Regions from separate parts of the Stenotrophomonas sp. YJH_SMC_21 genome, predicted to be linked through region 2. Evidence: riboswitches for the same ligand, from Rfam matches in the RefSeq annotation. Region 2 holds a riboswitch; the other holds the start of a gene.
What was found. Region 2 has a riboswitch for thiamine pyrophosphate ahead of thiC (phosphomethylpyrimidine synthase ThiC). Riboswitches for the same ligand answer to the same signal wherever they lie in the genome.

Region 1 (3,411 bases), on a different contig from region 2:
GGTCGCCATCGCGGCTGGTAAGCAGCGCGGCATCTTCCATGCCGATGCACGGACGGGCGGGTCGATGACCCGCCCGTTTGCGTTGGCCGCGTGCATGGCGTTGAATGCGCAGCCTTGGATGTGACTTTCCCCACTGGGGCTGCGGCATGACTTCTTCCTCCCACCGCGTGCAGGGCCTCAACAACGACGAGGTCGCTGCCGACTGGCCACCGATCAGCGCGGCGGACATCGCGTGGCTGCGCCAGCACTACCCGCAGCTGGACGAGCGCAGCCAACCGCACTGGCACAGCCCGCGGCCGCTGTCGGCTGCCGCCATCGTCAACGGCGCGAACGGAGCGGTGTTCGTCAAGCGCCATCACCACAGCGTGCGCAGTGCGGCCTGCCTGGAAGAAGAGCACCACTTCATCGCCCATCTCGCCGCAGCGGGCGTACCGGTGGTGCAGGTGCTGCCAGCGGCCGATGGCCACACGGCGGCCGAACATGGCGAATGGACGTTCGAGCTGCATGCGATCGGCGTCGGCGAGGACCTGTACCGCGACGCCGTGTCGTGGTCGCTGCTGACCGATGTCGCGCAGGCCCGCGAAGCCGGGCGCACACTCGCGCAGCTGCACCGGGCCGCCGCCAGCTACCACGCGCCCCAACGCAGCACCCATGTGCTGGTCGCGCGCGACGATCTGATCCGTGCCGACGATCCGATCGCGGCCATCAAGGCAGGGCTGCACGAGCGTCCCGGGCTGGCCCGCTACCTCGCGCGCATTCCATGGGAAGCGCAGCTGCAGCGCGACGTGCTGCCGTGGCATGCCGGCCTGGCCGAGCGCCTGCGCGATGAGCCACGGTTGTGGGCGCACAACGACTGGCACGTTTCCAACCTGCTGTGGCGCGATGGGCAGGTCAGCACTGTGCTGGATTTCGGCCTGGCCTCGCCCACCAGTGCGCTGTTCGACCTCGCCACGGCGATCGAGCGCAACGCGGTGGCGTGGCTGGAACTGGAGCGCGGCATGGAGGCGGTGCGCATCGATATCGCGCTGGCCCTGCTCGACGGCTACCGCCAGGTGCTGCCGCTGTCGGCGGCACGCGTGCACCTGCTGGCCGACCTGCTGCCGATGGTCCATTTCGACTTCGCACTGTCCGAAGTGGAGTACTTCGAAGGCGTCACCGGCTCGACCGCCAATGCCGACGTCGCGTGGCAGCCCTTCATGCTGGGGCATCCGGCGTGGTTCCACAGCGCGCCGGGACAGGCACTGCTGCAGGCGCTGCACGCGGCGGCGTGACCCGGTTGGCGCACCATTGGGGTCAGATTCCTTTCCTGCGGAAAGGGATCTGACCCCGCAGCCTGGACCCCGCAGCCTGAAGGACGCCGGCTCGCAAATCCGTACCATTTGTAGTGAAATGGTCACCTGAAGCGGGGGTGCCTGGATCTGCCAGGCTGAGAGAGTCCCTTGGAACCTGATCCGGTTTGCACCGGCGTAGGGAGCTTTGAGCCGCAGCCACACCCCCATCATGGGCCCTGTGCACCTGCGCGCCGTCGCTTCGTCTCCCTTGTTGTCCGAAGACGAACCGAATGAACCGCTGCCTGCGCCCCACCCTGCTCTCCCTCGCCCTCTGCGCTGCGCTGCCACTGCACGCCAGCGAGGCCGATGCGTCCCCTGATGCGGCTGCCACCGGCGCCGAGCGCTCGCCCACCGAACTGGCGGCGGTACGCGTGCAGGCCGGCAAACCGAAGGCCGATACCTCACGCGTGAACGCCTTCGGTGGCGGCAGCTGGAAGGACACGCCGGCCTCGGTGAACGTGCTTGAGCGCGATTACCTGGACCGTCGCCAGGTGCGTTCGCTGTCCGAGCTGGCCAGCAACGATGCCTCGCTGGGTGATGCGTATGCGCCGGTGGGTTACTACCAGAACGTCGCCATCCGTGGCTTTGCCCTGGACGCCGCCACCGGCTACCGCTTCAACGGCCTGTCCATCGCCGGCGAACAGCGCCTGGCGCTGGAGAACGTGCAGTCGGTTGAAATCCTCAAGGGCGAAGCCGGCCTGGCCGCAGGCGTGATGGCGCCGGGCGGCATCATCAACTACATCGGCAAGCGCCCGGCCGAAGTGCGCACCGCCACGCTCGGTACCGATTCGGAAGGCTCGCGCTACGTCGCCGTCGATGTCGGCCACTGGATCACCCCGCGTTTCGGCCTGCGCCTGAATGCCGCATGGGATTCCAGCAACTCCTATGTCGAGCACGCCGACGGTCGCCGCAACTTCTACTCGCTGGCCGCCGACTGGCTCATTGGCGAGCGCGGCAAGCTGGAAGTGGATGCCAATTACCAGACCAGCTCGCAGCGTTCGGTGTCCGGCTACCAACTGCTGGGCGCACGCGACCTGCCGCGTGGCGTCGACCGCGAACACCTGCTGGGTTACCAGCCGTGGCAGCGCCCGGTGGATATCGCCAGCACCAACATCACCGCGCTGCATACCTACGACTTCAACGAGGCCTGGCAGTCGCGCATCTCGGTCGGCCACAGCCGTTCGGTGATCGATGACAACGTCGCCTTCGCCTACGGCTGCTACTACGCCGTGCTGTGCGCCGATGGCAGCGTGCCGGGCAACTACTTCGCGCCCAACGGCGACTATGACGTCTACGACTACCGCAGCCCGGACGACACCCGTCGCAACCAGCAGGCCCGTGCCGAGCTGCGTGGCCGCTTCGAGACCGGCAGCGTCGGCCATGAGCTGACCGTCGGTGCCGACTACTTCCGGCGCACCGTGGACAAGCGCCCGAGCGTCAACGAGTACGTCGGCACCAGCAACATCCACGAAGCACCGGTGCCGGTATTCGCGCCGTCGCCGAAGATGCCGGGACCGTCCGCACAGCGCCTGGACAGCCGCCAGACCGCGTTCTTCGCGCTGGACCGGATCAGCTTCGGCGATGACTGGCAGTGGCTGGCCGGTGGCCGCTTCGTGCGCCTCGATGAGCGCGCCTACGACAAGCGTGGCACCCCGCAGCGGCACAGCCGCCTGTCGCGCTTCCTGCCGCAGACTGCGGTGGTGTGGAAGGCCACCGACCAGCTCAATGCCTATGCCAGCTACGTGCGCGGCATTTCGCTGGGCCAGGAAGCGCCGTTCTGGACCAGCAACGCCGACACCTTCCTGCCGTCGGTGCAGTCGCGGCAGCTGGAAGTGGGCGTGAAGTACGTGCCGGTCGAAGCGCTGACCCTGGGCGCGGCCGTGTTCCGCATTTCGCAGCCGTACCAGTACGCCAAGCCCGACAGCAGCGACGTCGGCTACACCTTCGTCGAGGAAGGCACGCAGACCCACACCGGCCTGGAGCTGACCGCCAACGGCCAGCTGACCGATGCGCTGCAGATCGTGGCCAGCGCCAGCGTGCTGCAGGCGCGCGCGCGCGACACCGGCACGCCGGCCTATGA
Region 2 (3,411 bases):
CCCCTGGCGGTAGACCTCGGCCCCGCCAGCACGGAACTCCTGCGACTTCTCCTTCATGCCGGCCTCGGCGTAGTCGCGCACGTCCTGGGTGATCTTCATCGAACAGAAGTGCGGGCCGCACATCGAGCAGAAGTGTGCCAGCTTGTGCGCATCCTTCGGCAGCGTCTCGTCATGGAATTCCTTGGCCTTCTCCGGATCCAGGCCGAGGTGGAACTGGTCTTCCCAGCGGAACTCGAAGCGCGCCTTGCTCAGCGCGTTGTCGCGTACCTGTGCGCCCGGATGCCCCTTGGCCAGGTCGGCCGCGTGCGCGGCAATGCGGTAAGCCATGATGCCGTCGCGCACGTCCTGGCGGTTGGGCAGGCCCAGGTGCTCCTTCGGCGTCACGTAGCAGAGCATGGCCGTGCCAAACCAGCCGATCATCGCCGCGCCGATCGCACTGGTGATGTGGTCGTAGCCCGGCGCGATGTCGGTCGTCAGCGGCCCCAGCGTGTAGAACGGCGCTTCGCCGCATTCGCGCAGCTGCTTGTCCATGTTTTCCTTGATCAGCTGCATCGGCACGTGGCCGGGGCCTTCGATCATGGTCTGCACATCGTGTTTCCAGGCGATCTTCGTCAGTTCACCCAGCGTTTCCAGTTCGCCGAACTGCGCCGCGTCGTTGGCATCAGCGATGCAACCCGGGCGCAGGCCGTCGCCCAGCGAGAAGGTCACGTCGTAGGCCTTCATGATTTCGCAGATGTCTTCGAAATGCGTGTAGAGGAAGTTCTCCTTGTGGTGCGCCAGGCACCACTTGGCCATGATCGAGCCGCCGCGGCTGACGATGCCGGTAACACGCTTGGCGGTAAGCGGCACGTAGCGCAGCAGCACGCCGGCGTGGATGGTGAAGTAGTCCACGCCCTGCTCGGCCTGCTCGATCAGGGTGTCGCGGAAGATCTCCCAGGTCAGTGCCTCGGCGCGGCCGTCAACCTTCTCCAGGGCCTGGTAGATCGGCACGGTACCGATCGCCACCGGCGAGTTGCGGATGATCCATTCGCGCGTCTCGTGGATGTGCTTGCCGGTGGACAGGTCCATCACCGTGTCACCGCCCCAGCGGATCGCCCACACCAGCTTCTCCACTTCCTCGGCGATGCCGGAAGACACCGCACTGTTGCCGATGTTGGCGTTGATCTTGGTCAGGAAATTGCGGCCGATGATCATCGGCTCGCTTTCCGGGTGGTTGATGTTGTTGGGCAGCACCGCACGGCCACGGGCGATTTCGTCGCGCACGAACTCCGGGGTGATGATCTTCTGGATCGACGCGCCGAACGCCTCGCCCGGGTGCTGCTGCAGCAGGCCGGCATCGCGGATCGCGTCCAGGCGCTGGTTCTCGCGGATGGCGACGAATTCCATTTCCGGCGTGATGATGCCGCGGCGCGCGTAATGCATCTGGGTGACGTTGGCACCGGCACGTGCGCGGCGTGGCAGGCTGCGCGCGGGGAAACGCACCGCGTCGAGCTTCGGGTCATGCTCGCGATCGCGGCCGAACGAAGAACTCAGTCCTTCGAGCTGCTCGGTATCACCGCGCTCTTCCACCCAGCCGCGACGCAGTGCCGGCAAACCGGCGGACAGATCGATGCGCACCTCCGGGTCGGTGTACGGGCCCGACGTGTCGTAAACGGTCACCGGCGCATTCTCTTCGCCACCGAACAGCGTCGGCGTACGGGTCAGCGCGATCTCGCGCATCGGCACCTGCAGATCCGGGCGTGAACCGGGCACGTGGATCTTGCGCGAGCCGGGAATGGGCCGGGTCACGGATGCGGAGAGTTGCTGGGCCTGTTGCTGCAGGGCGGAGAGCTGTGCGTTCATCGGGCATCGTCCAGGAAGGTCAGGGACGAAGCGGCGGCGCACGGCACCCGCGCACGGACGGTCCTTGGGCGGAGTCCGGGCACGGCTGCATTGCAAAGCTTCCCTACGCCGGTATGAGCCGGATCAGGTTCCAAGGGACTGTCTCAACCGTGGCCACATGGCCCGGTACCCCCGCTTCTTGGTGCGCATTAGAGCATAGACCGCCCGCCTCCGGGACCAGGTCGCCATTCGTTAACGGAACCATGACGCCGCGTTCAGTAACGTGCACGCCATCGCGTTGCTGAGATCGATGCGTTCCCCGCCGCCTTCGCGGCCCCTGCCCGGTCCGTGCTGCATGCCGCCGGCCCTTCGCCGCAAGCTCTGCTCGCTCCCCTCAATCCCCCTTGATCGGAGAAGCTCCTTCATGGTGTTTCGCGTTTCCATCGCACTGGTTCTGCTGCTGGTGCTGCTCGCCGGTATCGCCCCCGGCCCCTTCAACACCGTGGTCCAGTCGATGCTGGCAGAAGTCATCCGCAGTGTCGGCTGGCTGTACCTGCTAGTGGTGTTCCTGGCGCTGGTGTTCCTGATGTACCTGGCGTTCGGCCGCTTCGGCAACCTGCGCATCGGCGGCGAGGACGCCGAACCCGAGTTCTCGCGTGCCAGCTGGATGTCGATGCTGTTCGCCGCCGGCATGGGCATCGGCCTGGTGTTCTGGGGTGCGGCCGAGCCCATCTCGCATTTCAGCAAGCCGCCGGAAGGCCTGGCGCCGCAAAGCCTGGATGCGGCGCGCGCATCGATGCGCTATGCGTTCTTCCACTGGGGCCTGCACCCGTGGGCGATCTACGCACTGATCGGCCTGGCGATGGCCTGGTTCCAGTTCAACCGCAATGGACGCGGCCTGGTCAGCGACATGCTGCAGCCGATCATCGGCCGCCACCATCGCGGCTGGATCGGTCGGGTGGTCAACATCGCCGCCGTAGTTGCCACCGCGATCGGTGTCGCCACCACGCTCGGCTTCGGCACCATCCAGATTGCTGCCGGTATCGAACGCGTCTTCAGCGTGCAGGCTACCGTCGCCGTGCAGATGACCATCATTGCCGTCGCCTTCGTGTTGTACATGGCCTCCACCGCCAGTGGCGTGGAGCGAGGTGTGAAGTGGCTGTCCAACTTCAACCTGGCGTTGGCTGCCCTGCTGGCAGCCATCCTGCTGGTGCTGGGGCCGACCGGCTTCATCTTCGATACGTTCACCACCACGCTGGGCTCCTACCTCAACCAGCTGGTGACGATGAGCCTGCGCATGTCACCGTTCTCCGGCAGCACCTGGGTGGCGGACTGGACGATCTTCTACTGGGCCTGGTGGATCTCGTGGGCGCCGTTCGTGGGATCGTTCATTGCGCGCATCTCGCGCGGCCGCAGCGTTCGCGAGTTCGTGATCGGCGTCGTGCTCGCACCGACGCTGCTGGGCTTCTTCTGGTTCGCGGTGTTCGGCGGCACTGCGTTGTGGGCACAGATCTTCGGCCACGCCGATCTGGTGCAGGCGCTTGGCAATGGCTACGAGACGGTGTTGTTCACACTGTTCGACAGCATGCC

Region 1: it holds a riboswitch for thiamine pyrophosphate, as region 2 does, so the genes downstream of both, AC5P67_RS12970 (TonB-dependent receptor) here and thiC (phosphomethylpyrimidine synthase ThiC) in region 2, are expected to answer to the same signal.

What each region holds. Positions count from the first base shown of each region.
Region 1 covers NZ_JCAFSU010000008.1:176,066-179,476, forward strand. Annotated here, with positions in the region: gene AC5P67_RS12960 (glycine zipper 2TM domain-containing protein) at 1-21, shown strand, start outside; gene AC5P67_RS12965 (phosphotransferase enzyme family protein) at 147-1,271, shown strand; TPP riboswitch at 1,395-1,490, shown strand; gene AC5P67_RS12970 (TonB-dependent receptor) at 1,562-3,411, shown strand, end outside.
Region 2 covers NZ_JCAFSU010000001.1:70,340-73,750, forward strand. Annotated here, with positions in the region: gene thiC (phosphomethylpyrimidine synthase ThiC) at 1-1,842, opposite strand, end outside; TPP riboswitch at 1,925-2,025, opposite strand; gene AC5P67_RS00350 (BCCT family transporter) at 2,246-3,411, shown strand, end outside.